One region of the Porphyromonas sp. C0041D3 genome, then DNA from elsewhere that is predicted to be linked to it. Evidence: riboswitches for the same ligand, from Rfam matches in the RefSeq annotation. Region 1 holds a riboswitch; the other holds the start of a gene.

Region 1 (8,090 bases):
GCGTCTTCCGATCGAGCCAGGCGTGGGAGAACTGCCGATCCTTGATCATCGGCAGTGGAAACTCCTTGATCGCCCGGACCGTGGCACCGACCTCAAACTTCCCGAAGTTGCCCTCCCTCGAGACACCGTAGTAGTAGCCGTCCCTATAGATGATGTGCGGAGTGAGTGCCGTGCCACCCGTATCGGCGCCTTTCCCGGTGATGGAGATCGTCCCCTTCGTGAGATCCTTGGCACGGACGATGATATTCTGGTCATACTCCTTCTAAGTCTTGCCGGTGGCTCCATTGACCGGTATCCAGAGGTCGAAGCCCTCCGCCTCTACAGGCGTAGGCGTGGGATTGGGCGTGTCCTCCCCGCAGGAGGAGAGGAGACCGAGGGTCAGGAGTGAGGAGATAAGGAGTGTTGCGAAGTTTTTCTTCATGATGTCGTGATTAATTGAGGAATAGACGGAGCTTGCAGTAGACGGAGCGTCCCGGCTTCTGCAGCATATAGTTGTCGTAGAGCGGACGATCCAGGAGGTTGTCGCCCTGCAGTGAGATGGAGTATCTATTGTGCCGGAAGGACCACGTGACCCCTCCGGAGAGATTGTACTGGCTGGGGATGATCGCCTTAGACTCACGGGAGCCAAAAGCTGCCCAGGTGAGGTAAAACCACTTGATGTACCCGAGGGAGAGATTGAGCCGGATCTTGCTCATATTGATCCCAAAAGGCTCCCTCATGGTCAGCCCGGTGATCAGATTGCCGTAGAGCCAGGGGCGATTGGGGATCCGGTAGCCGTAGGTGGCATTGGTCTTACCGTAGCGATCCTGCCTTGTCCGGTCCCGCTCATCGGTGTAGGTGCCATTGAGCGTGATGTCCAGGAGGGAGTCATAGGTGTACCTCAGCTCCCCCTCCAGACCGACGATCCGGGAGGTGCCGATATTCTCATACTGGCTCTCCACATCGCTATGGACCACCCGGTGGATGAAGTCGTGCACATCGCGGTAGAAGAGCGTCGCCTCGTAATTGAGGAAGTGACTCTGCGCCGGGGAGGTCTGACCATAGAGCACAAGGTTGAGGTTGTAGGCCCTTTCGGGGCGGAGCTTGAAATTGGGATAAATGGTGATCCCATTGCCCATCAGCTCGCGGGCAGAGGGGAGCTGCGTGGCGTACTCAAAGGAGCCCTTCACCGACAGCGCCTCCAGCGGGGCATACCGCAGCCCGAGGCCATAGCCGATGTTATTCTTCGTAAAGTGGGAGGGCACATCGGTCGAGCCGGTGAGCCACTCGAGGTCAGACTGACCGATGGAGACGGTGTAGAGGTAGTCCTTGACGAAGGTGAGCGCATGGAGCCTGCCGTCGAGGAGATAGCCACCGTAGGAGAGGCCGAGGATGTGCCGTGCCATCCGGTCCTTCGTTTCGTCAAAAGAGGTGTCGTAGTCGTCGTACCGATGGTTCTCGACCGCAGAGAGCTGGTAATTGAAGTTGAGCTTCCCCCATTTCCTCAGGTCATAGGAGAGATTGACCCGCGCCGAGAGACCGGGACGGAGCGTGTGACGGAGTGCCTTCCCCCGGCGGGTCACCTCACTGTAATTGGTCTCTACGGAGGTGCCGTCCCAGGCATACTTCCTGTAGGTGGTGTCGGCGAGCAGCATGTGATCTCTCGCGACTGCGGCATCGATCTGAGCCGACAGTCCCGGGGTCAGCAGATCCTTCTTGGCATACCTGCCAGTGAGGCTCAGGTCGGACCGTCGCCTAGTCGCCTCGCCTATCACGAGGGTCTGCATAAACCCGGTCTGGATCTCCTTGTCACTCCCGGTGTACTGTACCCCGAGGAGCGCCTCGTCGGCCCACCGCACCTGAGTCACCCCGAGCTGCACCCCGGCGGTGAGGGTGCGGTACCCATCGTGGAAGCGCGGGAGGTCCCTCCGGACGAAGTCGTACGCCTCCTCATCCCAGACCGACACCCCCTTCATCGTATAGTTATTCCGACTGGAGAGACAGCTCAGCGTGGGGCGAAGCGTAAGCCCGCTCGCTGCATGGCGGTATTGTCCGTGCAGATCTGCACCGATGGTGCCGAAGGAGCCAAATCTCAGGGAGGCATCCAAGAAGTTCGTCCGGCTCTTCTTAGTGATGATATTCACCGCACCCCCGAGCGCATCCATCCCCAGCTCCGGGGGGACCACGCCCTTGTAGATCTCTATTCGGTCGACAATATTGGCCGGCAGCGTCTCGAGGCTAAGGCCACTCCCGCGGGAGGAGAGCGGAACCCCATCGATGAAGTAGCGGATCGCCTGACCACCGAGACCATTGATCGACAGCTCCACGCCTGAGCCCAGCCCTCCCTGACCACGGACATTGACCCCGGAGGACTGCCCCACCAGGTCGCTGAGACTGCTGAGGGAGGAGATCACGGAGCTGACGTCGAGACTCATGGCGGAGAGCGCCTGATGCTGTAAGGCGCGCTCGTGCGAGGGGGCGAGCACCACCACCTCGCCGAGCAGCTTTGGATCCTCCTTGAGGACAAAGTCTACCGTCTCTCTCATCGGGAGGGACACCGACCTCGTCTCCTCCCTGTAGCCCATCAGCCCGGCAGTCACCCGATAGTCGCCGGGGGCAAGAGAAAAGCTGTACCTCCCCTCCTTATTGGTCATCATCGCCACGATGACATTGCTCTCCCGCATAGGCCGTACCCTGATCGTGACACCCGGCATCGGCTTCCCCTCCATGTCTGTCACGCGTCCCCGCAGCACCTCCGTCGCCTCAGCACCGAGGGAGCAGAGGAGCAACAGGAGACCGATCGCCCAACTCATTAATCTACTCATCCTCAGCACTCAGCTTCACACCGGTTTTCTCGTAGATCTTTTTCTTCTCCCCGATCAGGAGACGGCGATAGTGAGCAAAGAAGCGTGCCCGCTCCACCACCATCTCCTGCACCTCGGGCAGCTCTCCCAGCCCTCGGGCATCCACCGTCACCTCATAGCCCGCGTCACGCAGCGCGGTGGCCCACTCATCGGAGATGTCGTGCTTGGCATGCTCGCCCGCCACCATCATCAGCGGCATAAGGCAGACCCTCCGGAGTCCGGTGGCTCGGAGACGCCTGAGCGCCTGATCGTAGTAGGGGTAGCCCTCGATACAGCCGACAATGATCTGCGAGAGTCCTCGATCCATCAGGTAGTGGTCCAGCATCGCATACTGCGCCGTGGAGCTGTCGTAAGTGCCGTGCCCCACCAGGAGGTATGCGGTATCCCTATCCTTCGCCAATGGTGCCAGCACCTGGTCTATCAGCTCTCGGTAGTCCTTCTCGTAGAAGAGGAGTGGCGTCGTCAGGCGAATCTCCCGGAAGTCGCCACGTCGCTGCTCCACCTCCTGTTCTAAGGCTTTCATCTCCAGCCCATAGACCACCTGAGACGGGACGATCAGCAGATGGGTCACCCCCTCCGCCCGGAGCTTATCCATCGCCTCCATCGGCGAGAGCTTCTCGATCCCTCTGTCACGGAGCCGCTTACAGACAATCCTCGAGGAGTAGGCCTCACTTAGCTCTATGCCGGGGAAAGCCGCTCCGACCGCGTGATTGAGTGCGTCAAGCGTCCGCACACGAGTGTCGTCGTGTGTGGTGCCGAAGTGGACCATCAGTATCGCCCCTCTCTCTCCCTCACCGAGGGAGTCAAAGAGCGGACTCTCCACAAATATCTTCTCCTCACCCCTAACAAGTACATTAGAGAATAGCATACAGAGTACACCGAAGAGGATAAGACGATATGTCTTACTCATACGTGTATGAAAACCATCCGACCCACCTGCCCCCGAGCGGGATCCGAAAAATTATCTTACAGCCATGGCAGGTCTCCTGACTCACCTCCGGCCTGGCTTGCGTACCTTCCCATCGACTCAGTCGACAGTGGTAATAAAGAATGGCAAGCAGCCTAATGGAGGAATACAGTAGCGGGCACTGTGCCGGACTCGCACCGGACTTCCCTCTTGTGATGGGATGCGCAGCTCAGGCTGAGAGCGCATCACACCATAGCTCACAGCAAAGGTACACTAAAAAATCCCCCTCGCCAACTAATGTTAAGACCTCACCGCCGTCGCCCACGCGCTGGCTAATTCGCATAGCGATGTGGAAGTGGTACATTGCCGGAGAGAGATAATTTCGTACCTTTGCGGAGCCTTACCCCCAGTGAGAGGTGGGGCGGGTGGCGAAGAGGCCGACCCTTGCCGAAATAGCTCAGTTGGTAGAGCGACGCATTCGTAATGCGTAGGTCACGAGTTCGAGTCTCGTTTTCGGCTCTCCCTCCCCCGAGAGCGTCTGCGGATGATTTTTATCCGTGGGCGCTCTCACTTTTTTGGAGGTGGCGGGTAGTAAGGGTATATTTGCGAGAAGGACCGCATCGGCAGTCCTACTCAGACCATCACACTACACAGCCCCCACTCAATGGCAAATGTCCTCCAAGTGCTCTCTCCGGAGATGAGGAAGACCCTCCGATCGCAAAACATCTGGCCCGATCAGGTACTCTACCTGACCCGCCCGGATCAGCGGCTTGATATGTTTGCCCTCGGGCAGCGCCGCTTCGAGATCCTCATGCAGACCGAGGAGTACTTTCGTCAATTGGTCTCCATGGCAGACCGCAAGGAGCGGAGTGCAGGCTACAGTGTGCTTCCCCGCAAGTTCCGCGCGGTCCTCTATGAGTCCGATGACACCGCCGAGCCACGTCGGCTGCTCCTATCTCTGCCACAGTCCGACATCCCCGGGCTGCGGGATCTCTACCCCATGCTGATATGGACCACGGATGAGGAGCAGAGCCTGCTGGAGAGCCTGGGGGATGACATCGCCCTTCAGGCCTACCGAGACGGCTATATGGATGGCATGCCTATCGTCGCTCTGATGACCGGTGAGGTGCTCGCAGATGAGGACCCCCGTGGGGAGGAGAAGGAGAGACGCCGGTCCGAAGCGATCCCGGAGGAGCTCTTCGCCATCATTGATGACCGGTCGGACGTGGGCGAGGCGACGCAGATGGAGATGAAGGAGAAGGGCATCCTCCCGGAGGATCTGCTGATGATCCGGGTCGGTGATGAGACGATGGAGAGTCTCTCAGGGCGGAGGATCCCCGGCATACTCCTGCGCTACGATGACGAGAATATGGATCAGCTCTACCGGCAAGCCGCCTCAGACAGCCCACTCGATGCGGACACCCGCACACCCAGGCCCTTCAAGGCTTGCCTACTGAGAGACAGTCGCGGGACAGAGAAGCTCTACAGGCTGGAGGCTCCGCCCAAGTTAGATCCGGACGAACCGGAGCGACCACTCTTCTTCCCCCACCCGTCGATGCACGAGGGGATGGAGGAGGCAATCCCCTTCCTCTCTATTATGGCCACGGTGGATGCCGAGTACCTCTGCAGCCTTGGGCTGACGGAGGAGGACGCCTACATTTTTATCCCCCTACGCCTCTCAGAGGCAAGTGACGACACCCAAGATTTATTTCACCTATGAACTATAAGAAAATCCTCACCCTCCCGGCGGTAATGACCCTACTGCTGACACTTAGCTGCAGCAAGACCGTAGAAGAGGGGGCACCCGACTACCCGACCAAGCTAACCGACCTTGTGGATCCCTGGATCGGGACAGGGGGTCACGGGCACGTCTTCCTCGGGGCGAGTGTCCCGCTCGGGATGGTGCAGCTCGGTCCCACCTCCGTCACGGAGGGCTGGGACTGGTGCAGCGGCTACCACATCTCTGACAGCACGATCATAGGTTTCTCTCACACCCACATGAGCGGGACGGGCATCGGGGATCTCCTCGACCTGACGGTGATGCCGGTAACGGGCGAGGTGACTCCGGGGCGAGGGACGGCGGACGATCCGGCGAGCGGGCAGTGGAGCTACTCCGACCGGAGCCGTGAGGTGGTCCGCCCGGGCTACTATGCCACCCGGCTCACCCGATACGGCATCGACGTAGAGCTGACGGCGACAAGCAGGGTGGGACTACATCGGTACTCCTTCCCCGAGGGAGCAGAGCAGCCGGCGATTATTTGGGACCTTGCCAATGGAGGAAACTGGGACCGCCTCACCAAGGGCGAGGTAAAGCAAGTGAGCGAGACGAGAGTGGAGGGCTACCGCTACTCCACCGGCTGGGCAAAGGATCAGCGGGTCTACTTCGCTGCTGAGCTCTCCACCCCGATCCGCTCCATCGACTACGGCACGAGCCCCACGCCGGGAAAGGAGAGCGACGTGCCTTACAACTACGCCTACATCCACCTGGCTCAGCCGACGGAGCCGGTCCTCCTGAAGGTCGCCCTCTCTCCTACCTCCACCGAGGATGCGTGGGCCAATATGGCAGCCGAGTGCCCCGGGTGGGACTTCGACGGCATCCGCAAGGCCGCTGACGAGGCGTGGGAGAAGGAGCTGGGTCGGATGCGTATGGCAGCGAGCGACTCTGCCACCCTCGTCACCCTCTACACCGCCCTGTACCACACCCTCTTCACCCCCTCCGACTACAGCAACACAGACGGGTCATACCTCGGTGCCGACTTGGCGAAGCACGCCGACCCGGGCTACACGACCCGATCGACCTTCTCCCTATGGGACACCTACCGAGCCTATCACCCGCTCTTTACGCTGACACAGACCGACCGAATGAGGGACATCGTCGGCACAATGACAGCGATCTCGCGCGAGGGGGGCAAGGTGCCGGTCTGGCACTTCTATGCCAATGAGACGAATACTATGGTGGGCGATCCCGGCATCTGTGTGCTCTCGGATGCGATCGTGAAGGGTCTCTGCGACGAGCCCGACTCGGTCTACCAAGAACTGAAGAGGACCGCCCTCCTCGATGAGCGGGGGAAGGATCTCCGTCGCAAGTACGGCTACATCCCCTACGACAAGATGGGCGAGAGCGTCGCCTACGACATGGAGTACGCCATCGCCGATGCCGCCCTTGCTGAGGCAGCAAAGCACCTTGGGCACGAGGAGGACTACACCTATTTCCTCAAGATGAGCAAGTCCTACCACCACCTCTTCGACCCGGTCACCGGCTTTATGAGGGGCAAGGGCAGCGATGGCGAGTGGCACACCCCCTTTGACCCCACTGCCTCCAAGCACCGCGACGATGACTACTGCGAGGGCAATGCGTGGCAGTACACCTTCCTTGTCCCGCAGGATGTGGAGGGGCTGGCGGGCTGCTTCGGCGGAGAGGAGCGGCTGATCGCCAAGCTGGACAGCCTCTTCTCCATCTCATCCGACCTCACCGGTGCCGATGCGTCGCCCGACATATCCGGCCTGATCGGTCAGTATGCGCACGGCAATGAGCCGAGCCACCACACCATTTACCTCTACAGTGTCCTCGGCAGGCAGTCCAAGGCGGCACCACTCCTCCGCCAAGTGATGACGGAGCTGTACCATGCGGCACCGGACGGGCTGTCGGGTAATGAGGATGCAGGGCAGATGAGCGCCTGGTACCTCCTCACCGCCCTCGGGCTCTACCAGGTGGAGCCGGCGGGCGGGCGCTACTACTTCGGTAGCCCGATCATCGATGCGGCAGAGCTGAGCGTGCGAGACGGGCACTTCACCATCCGCGTGCACGACAATAGTGCGGAGAATATCTACATCCAGAGGATCCGGCTCAATGGTGGCGACTACACCAAGCGCTACCTCGACTATGAGGACATCGCTTGCGGGGGGATCCTCGACATCTATATGGGGAGCGAGCCCCGAGACTTCTGAGAGACAAGGACTATGAGTCAAGGAAAGAAAAAAAGATTAGTGGTGCTGACCGGTGCCGGCATGAGTGCCGAGAGTGGGCTCAGCACCTTCCGCGACGCGGACGGGCTGTGGGAAAATGAGCCTGTCGCCGAGGTGGCGACCCATGAAGCGATCCTGCGCGACCCGGCACGCTGCATCCGCTTCGCCAATAAGCTCCGCCTCGGCTGCGCTGCCGCTCAGCCCAATGCCGGACACAAGCTCCTCGCAGAGCTGGAGCAGGACTACGATGTCACCATCGTGACGCAGAATATCGACGATCTCCACGAGCGGGCAGGGAGCAGCCACGTGATCCACCTCCATGGCGAGCTGATGAAGTGCTGCACCATGGACGACCCCGAGACGCCGCTCCCTCT
Region 2 (8,090 bases), on a different contig from region 1:
CCGAGCGACACCACCAGCTGGACCGTCTTCTCCCGAGGTATCCGGAGGATGTCCTGGATCTTCTTATTATCCACCCAGCCTATGACGCAGGTGTCAAGCCCCTCGCTGCGTGCTGCCAGCGTGAGATAGCCCACGGCGATACCGATGTCGATCCGGGAGAAGTGCTGTTTCTTGAGGAGGTTTCCTACTTTTGCCGCCACATTGGCTGCCTCCTCGACTACGACGATGAGCGCAGGCGCCTCCTTGGCGAAGGTGTTCATTGATGGGAGTAGGGGGGAAGTGAGGCACTTCGCGACAGCGACCTTGAGCTCCGGATCATCAACGACGATGAAGCGCCAGGGTTGCGAATTGGTGGCAGATGGTGCCAAGTGTGTCAGATCAAGTATGCGCTCGATTGCCTCACGTGGTACCGGCTTATCGAGATACTTGCGAGTACTCTGGCGCGACTGGATCAGCTCGCTGAGAGGGTTGCTGTCGGGGTCCATGGGAGAGGGTTACTGACGGAAGGTGATAAGCTTGGCGAGGTACTTGCCGATGATGTCAAACTCAAGATTGACCCGCTTCCCCTCAGACAGGTCACCAAAGTTGGTGATTTCCTTGGTGTAGGGAATGATGGCGACCTTGAAGGTGTCTCTCTCGGAGTCCACCACGGTGAGGCTGACGCCATTGATGCAGACAGAGCCCTTCTCCACAGTGGTGTAGCCACGAGCTGCCATCTCGTCAGTGACACTGTAGCGGAAGGTGTAGTAGGTGCTTCCACCCACATCCTCCAGCCCGATGCACTCGGCAGTGGTATCGACATGCCCCTGGACGATATGCCCATCGAGGCGACCATCACTCCTCATGCTCCGCTCCACATTGACCCGATCACCGGGCTTGAGGTCGCCGAGGTTGGAGCGCTCAAGGGTCTCCTGCACCGCGGTGACTGTGTAGCTCTTCTCCTCAGGATGGATTGAGACAACTGTCAGGCAGACTCCATTGTGCGCCACGCTTTGGTCTATCGCCAACTCGTCCCAAAAGGGGACGGTCAGGGTAAGGTCCACATTGGTACTATTGTGAGGGTGATCCACGCGGAGCACCTTTGCCGTTGTCTCGACTATTCCGGAAAACATATAGAGGATTACTTACTGATAACTATCACTGATAGTGCAAATTTACCCAAAAGGCATTACCTGCCCAATTCCCCCTCCTTGATCCACTCCGTCATCATCTCCAGAGCCTAGCTCGAGAAGCCGGGCTTGAGGTGGACGTACTCGCCCGGGAGACCGGTGCTGCAGGGTAGAAAAAGGTGATTGAGCCCTGCAATCTCTTCTGTCGTCACACCGGAGGATGCTGTCGCAAGGCGCTTGACTGCGCCGAGATTGTCTGACGCCTCCACCTGCATATCCTTACTCCCATTAAGAGCCAGTATCGGGCAGGTGATCCGCGGAAGGAGGGCGGAGGGATCGCTCCTGAGGAACTCCTTATAGTATGGTGTGGAGGTCGCATCAAGCATCGATCGGAAGTACCTGTCGCTGAGCACCATCGCTCTCGTGCCGGCTCGCTGCTCCTCGCGGACCAGCGGTAGCACCCTCTCGAAGTAGCCCCGCATCAGCGTAGAGTCCTCCGCCCGGGTGGTGGAGTGGTAGGCGAGATCCTTGAATGTCCTACTGGTAATCTTGGCGAAGTCCTCCTTTGACTCGGGGGAGATCAGGCTTGACATCATTACTACATTCTGGTATGTGATGACCTCCACACCTGAGGTCCCCGGGGCGGCAAGCAGCACGATGAAGTCAACGTCTGCCGGACTCTCTGCTGCGATACTCTCGGCTATCAGTCCTCCCTCGCTATGGCCTATGAGACCCACCCTCGAGTAGCGTCCCGTCCCTCGGAGGTACTCAAGTGCCGACTTGGCATCTGCCACGAAGTCACTCAGCATAGAGACTCCGAATGCCCCCGTAGACTCGCCCACTCCTCGCTTGTCATACCTCAGCACGGTGATGCCCTGCCGGGTGAGGTAGTCGGCTATGTCGCGGAGGGGCTTGTGTGGTCCCAGCTTCTCGTCCCTATCATTAGGTCCACTGCCCGCTACCAAGACCACTGCGGTAGAGCTCTTCTGCTCGCTAGGCTCCGTCAGTGTGGCAGCGAGGGTCACCTCTGCCGAGGGGATGGCAAGCTCGGTGGAGAGGTAGGGGAGGTCGTCCTTGGGCTTGCTCTTCCGGTACGCACCTCGTATCAGATCCAGACGGGTGGTAAACCCCTGCTGAGAGAAGTCTCCCTGGATCGTATCACCCTCGAGCTGCCCGCTATAGCTGGCACCGATGGTGCGGCTCTGCCAGCTGAGCATCCGGCTATCGGGGCTAAAGCTGATCTGATCCACTGGGATCCCTTGTGCCCCCTGCTCAGGGCTGTCTAGGGTGGCGGAGTAGCCATCGGCCCCCTCAGTAATGTGGAGCACAAGCGGCAGGCTGTAGGTTGGTGTGACCTGCAAGATCCCATGCCAAGTGTCGGCGATCTGAGCCTGGCAGGAGAGCGCAAGGATGGAGAGCGCAAGGATGGAGAGCGCAAGGATGAAGTAGTTTCGCATCGCTATGAATAAAGTGAGTCAGTAAAACTAATTGACCGAAAGGTACAAAAAAAGGAGAGGCCGCCACCGTCGGATGTCGGTGACCGCCTCTCCTAAAAGTGCATGGACTCGATCCGCTTCACAGAGGGTCGTCATCACTCAGTATGAATTACCTGACCACACTTGGGATAATAGTCGCTGATAGCGAGTCAAAAATTGGAAAATACAGATGGACTACATCCTTTCAGTGGCACCGCTCCAGTCCTCGGGAGCGATACAAAATGCACGTGACGGCAGGTTTTCTGGCTTGTCTCTCGGCTCGTCGCCTTCCCATACTCCTCCGAGGAGGACCACAGTGGCATCACTTCGAGCCGATCGGTTGGAGACTTACAGCAGCGGGTCTGCACAGGACTTGCACCTGTTTCCCTCTTACTCCGATGAGCGAGTGTCCATCGGATCACCGTCACCGCAAAGGTACATTTTTTCTCTTCATTGTCACCTCCATTTCGCCCATTGGACCGGCTGATTTCTTTTACCGATATTAGATGTCACTAATACCGATATTAGTTGCGCCTAATATCGGTAAAAGAAATGCCCCACATAGCGAGCCACTTTCCGCTCACAATTAAGAGTGCAGTCTGACCGGTGGAGCAAGGATGGTGGGACTGCTTTGCGAAAGACTCTATTTTGGGTAACTTTGGAAGAAAGTTAGGTAAGTACAACGCTAATAGAAAATAGTCAAGCCAATTATGGAGTATCGTATCGAGCATGACACCATGGGTGAGGTGAAGGTCCCCGCTGATAAGTACTGGGCTGCTCAGACGGAGCGCAGCCGTAATAACTTCAGGATCGGTCCCGCAGCCTCTATGCCTCACGAGATCGTCACTGCCTTCGGGTATCTGAAGAAGGCGGCCGCTTATGCCAATTGCGAGCTGGGGGTCCTCCCTCAGGAGAAGCGTGATCTCATCGCTCAGGCGTGCGACGAGATCATCGAGGGCAAGCTGGATGATCAGTTCCCTCTCGTCATCTGGCAGACCGGTAGCGGCACGCAGTCCAATATGAATGTCAATGAGGTGGTTGCCAATCGCTGCCACGTCCTCAATGGTGGCAAGCTGGGCGAGCCGAGCCTGATCCACCCCAATGACGATGTCAATAAGTCTCAGTCCAGCAACGACACCTTCCCCACCGCGATGAGCATCGCCGCCTACACCAAGGTGGTACAGCATACTCTTCCGGCGGTGAAGAAGCTCCAGAAGAGCCTCGAGAAGAAGGCTGAGGACTTCAAGGACATCGTCAAGATCGGGCGGACCCACCTGCAGGATGCTACCCCTCTGACGCTCGGACAGGAGTTCTCCGGCTACGCAGCACAGTTGGGCTATGCGGTTAGAGCGATCGAGGCGACCCTGCCGCACCTCGCCGAGCTGGCGCTAGGCGGGACGGCCGTCGGCACCGGACTCAATACGCCCAAGGGCTACGCCGAGCTGGTGGCCAAGTACATCGCAGACTTTACCGGGGAGCCCTTTGTGACGGCGCCCAATAAGTTTGAGTCACTTGCCGCTCATGACGCCGTGGTGGCGACTCATGGGGCACTCAATGGTCTTGCGGCCTCTCTCTTTAAGATCGCCAATGACATCCGTCTCCTCGGCTCCGGACCTCGCTGCGGCATCGGTGAGATCCACCTGCCGGAGAATGAGCCGGGCTCCTCGATCATGCCCGGTAAGGTCAATCCTACCCAGTGTGAGGCGATGACTATGGTTTGCGTGCAGGTCTTTGGCAATCAGACCACGATCACGATGGCCGGTGCAAGTGGCAACTACGAGCTGAATGTCTTCAAGCCGGTCATGGCTGCCAACTTCCTCCAGTCTGCTCAGCTGCTTGGTGATGCCTGCCTCTCACTGGAGGAGCACTGCGTTGCCGGCATTGAGCCAAATAGGGAGCGCATCAATACCCTGCTCAATAACTCTCTGATGCTGGTCACGGCACTCAATACCCACATCGGGTATGAGAAGGCGGCTAAGATCTCCAAGGCTGCATTCCACAATGGGACCACACTCCGCGAGGAGGCTGTAAAGTCCGGCTTCCTCACTGCCGAGGAGTTTGACGAGTGGGTCCGCCCGGAGGATATGGTGGGAAGCCTTAAGTAATAGGGGACCCTGCTGATCCGAAAAAAGTCGGATCTCGCACTTGATCAGGTGCGGGATCCGACTTTTTGGTACTGTCCTCTACCGATTAGGAGAAGAGGTCGTCGATCTCCTTGGGGGCTTGCTGTTGGTGTGGCTCTGTGACATCCTCTCTGTCGTACGCGACACCTGCAGCATCGTCTCGGCGACATGGCTCAAAGCCCTCGGGGAAGGTAAATTTTAGCCCAGGATCAATGCCGAGGGAGGTGTCCTTCTGTAGCTCCTTGTCTCCGTAGATCTTCTGGAAGAACCTCGCCACCACCGGCAGTGCCAAGCTCGCGCCCTGACCCATGCGCATGCCATCGAAGTGGATCGATCGGTCCTCACCACCTACCCAGCAGCCGGTGCTGAGCTTAGGGGTAAAGCACATAAACCATCCGTCCGAATGATTCTGTGTCGTACCGGTCTTCCCTCCCATATCGGCATCGATGCCGTAACGGAAGCGCATCCTGCTGCCGGTACCGCCATTCATTACTTCACGCATCATATAGAGCGTCTTGTAGGCGGCATCCTCAGGGAGGACCTCGTGGACCTTGGAGGTGAAGTTGGCCACCACATTTCCATACTTATCCACAATCTTGGTGACGTAGAGGGGCTCTTGTCGCATTCCTTTTTGGCTAAAAGTGGTGAAGGCTCCCACCATTTCCTCGACCGATATGTCACAAGAGCCGAGACAGAGGGCGAGGGTCGGCTCTATCGTGCCGGTGACGCCCATACTGTGGAGGTAATTGACGAAGCTATTTGAGTAACCATCACTTGACAGCTGACCCATAAGCCAGGCGGTGACCCAGTTATCCGAGTGCTTCAGTCCCCATCCGATGGAGACCATCTCGCCGATCATGGAGGAGCCGGCGTTTCGCGGTGTCCAGATGGAGCCGTCAGGATTGCGGAGTGCCGGCTGTACGTGAAGCAATTGGTCGCATGGAGTGAAGCCCTCGTTCATCGCCATGGAGTAGAGATAAGGCTTGATCGTCGACCCCACCTGACGGCGTCCCTGCGTCACCATGTCGTACTTAAAGGTGAGGAAGTCCGGTCCTCCGACGTAGGCGCGTACCTCTCCCGTCTCGCTATCCATAGCCATAAAGCCGGATCGGAGGAAGGTCTTGGCATATATGATTGAGTCCCTCGGAGTCATCACCGTATCGCGCAGGGTGGTGATGTAACTGTCTCCGCTGCGCTCATAGGCAAATACCTGCATCTCGGTGGGCTTGTCAAAGGAGGCGATGATCTCCTCCTCGGGTATCCCTGCGGCTCGCATAGTGAAGTAACGTCCACTCTGACGGACTGATCGGTCAATGATCTTATCTCGCTCTTGGGACGTGATGCTATTGGAGAAGGGCGCATTGGCACGACCCGATTTCTCTCGATCAAAGGCGGGCTGAAGGGTGGAGGCCAGGTGCTCGATCATAGCCGCCTCGGCGTGCTCCTGCATCCGGGTATTGATCCCGGTGTAGATCTTGAGCCCGTCCGTATAGATGTCGTAGTTGGAGCCATCCTCCTTCTTATTCTTTGCACACCAGCCATAGAGCGGATTATTGATCCAGGCGACAGAGTCTCGGCTGTACTGGTCTCTCTGCCAGTCTGGATAGTCGCTCCGGCGGGGCTCCTTAGCTGTCATGATCTGACGGATATACTCCCTGAAGTAAGGCGCAGCTCCGTTATTGTGGGTGCGGCGATTGAAGACCAGCTTGATCGGGATCTCCTTGTGCTTGGCAGCCTCCTCCTTAGTGAGGAAGCCCTTCTCGACCATTCGGTCCATCACTAGGTTGCGCCGGGTGAGAGCGCGCTCCTCATGGCGACGGGGATTGTAGAAGGAGGGATTCTTGACCATACCCACGAGGAGAGCCGACTCCTCCACCTCCAGATCCTTGGGTAGCTTGCTGAAGTAGGTGAGTGAGGCCTGCTCGATCCCTATGGCATTGTAGAGGAAGTCAAATTGATTGAGGTACAGGCTGATGATCTCCTCCTTGGAGTAGCGTCGCTCCAGCTCCACCGCTATGACCCACTCGATCGGCTTCTGCAGCGCCCTCTCTATGATATTGTCTGCGTGTGGGGAGTAGAGCTGCTTTGCGAGCTGCTGGGTGATCGTACTACCACCGCCGGAGTCCTTGTCGCCCATGATGATGGTGCGGAAGAAAGCCCGCAGCACGCCCATCATGTCGATGCCGCTGTGGTCGGTAAATCGCTTGTCCTCAGTAGCGATAAGCGCATGGACGAGCGAGGGTGCGAGGTCGTTGTAGTCCGTATGGATTCGGTTATTATCCTGCAAGGCATAGGTCCCCAGCACCTGGCCATCCTGACTGATCACCTGTGAGGCGTAGCGGTCGATCGGATTTTGCAGGTCCTCAATCGGGGGCATATAGCCGATGACCCCCTTAGAGATCAGGAAAAAGAGGAGTATTACGGCCACGACTCCGGCAGCGAAGATGATCCAGAGCCAGGTGATAAACTTTTTGAAGCCTTGTGACATAACGATGAGTATATCAAGTATCCGTGCTTGAGGCGGATAAGTCCATTCTAATTCATAGGCCCTCAACCTCAATGTGAAGACCTAATTGGTGCGCCAAATTTACCACTTTTCGCTCACTCTGTCCTTCTCCAATTTCAAGGGCTGAGTCATCGCTGCCATGAGAGTAGGGTACCCACTTTTTCACTTCCCGTTCATAACGATCAATGCGGAGAGGCTTGTGGCTAACCATTGTGAAAATATTTGCTTACAGCTATTGGCTAAGTCGGTAAATAGTCTTACCTTTGCAACGTCAAAGAGACACAATGTCCTATGGTGTAATTGGCAACACGCAAGATTCTGGCTCTTGAATTTAAGGTTCGAGTCCTTATAGGACAACTGACGAAGCGACCCTACTGCAGATGCGGTGGGGTCGCTTTGCTTGTCAGACCTATGTAGATCGACCGCTCTGTGGCAGTGTGCGAAGCAGCTCGAAGAGCCGGACCGCCATCGGGCAACTGAGGCAGTGGTAGGGGATGCAGTGGTTGGTGTAGAGCTCCAGCATACACTGGGTATCGAGGGCGTTGGTCGCCGTGATGCCATACCGGCTGAAGAGATCGATGTAGCTATTTCGCTCGGGAGGGAGCTCCCGCAGCCGGTCGAGTGCGGCCTCCTTGCCCGCGTGTGAGCCGCTCCACTCCGCATAGTAATAGACGGTGGGGATGATGGCGTTGATCATCAAGATCCGGATCAGACTGTCGCCTATTGCTCCTATCCGGCGAGATGACGGCTGACCGAAGTCGAGGTGAGACTGCCAGTAGGGTGAGGGCTCCACCCGTAGCAGGTGATCCAGCATCTCCCAGTCTCTCGTGGTGACAGCCCCCATCAGCTCATCCTCGTGGTGGAAGATCTGAGCCGC

What was found. A riboswitch is a leader RNA that binds a small molecule or an ion and turns the genes downstream of it on or off. The one in region 1 is predicted to bind cobalamin.
Region 2: linked by a shared signal. The riboswitch ahead of AC1EKE_RS04525 (alpha/beta hydrolase family protein) and the one ahead of AC1EKE_RS02820 (sirohydrochlorin cobaltochelatase) in region 1 are both predicted to bind cobalamin.

The regions. Positions count from the first base shown of each region.
Region 1 covers NZ_JBWPWJ010000003.1:68,242-76,331, forward strand. The annotation lists gene AC1EKE_RS02805 (hypothetical protein) at 1-49, opposite strand, end outside; gene AC1EKE_RS02810 (hypothetical protein) at 263-421, opposite strand; gene AC1EKE_RS02815 (carboxypeptidase regulatory-like domain-containing protein) at 432-2,804, opposite strand; gene AC1EKE_RS02820 (sirohydrochlorin cobaltochelatase) at 2,797-3,753, opposite strand; cobalamin riboswitch at 3,803-4,020, opposite strand; tRNA gene AC1EKE_RS02825 (tRNA-Thr) at 4,197-4,269, shown strand; gene AC1EKE_RS02830 (hypothetical protein) at 4,415-5,470, shown strand; gene AC1EKE_RS02835 (GH92 family glycosyl hydrolase) at 5,467-7,698, shown strand; gene AC1EKE_RS02840 (NAD-dependent deacylase) at 7,711-8,090, shown strand, end outside.
Region 2 covers NZ_JBWPWJ010000004.1:180,509-188,598, forward strand. The annotation lists gene AC1EKE_RS04515 (nitroreductase family protein) at 1-485, opposite strand, end outside; gene AC1EKE_RS04520 (riboflavin synthase) at 495-1,112, opposite strand; gene AC1EKE_RS04525 (alpha/beta hydrolase family protein) at 1,220-2,566, opposite strand; cobalamin riboswitch at 2,821-3,025, opposite strand; gene fumC (class II fumarate hydratase) at 3,295-4,689, shown strand; gene AC1EKE_RS04535 (transglycosylase domain-containing protein) at 4,775-7,195, opposite strand; tRNA gene AC1EKE_RS04540 (tRNA-Gln) at 7,499-7,570, shown strand; gene AC1EKE_RS04545 (DUF2851 family protein) at 7,623-8,090, opposite strand, start outside.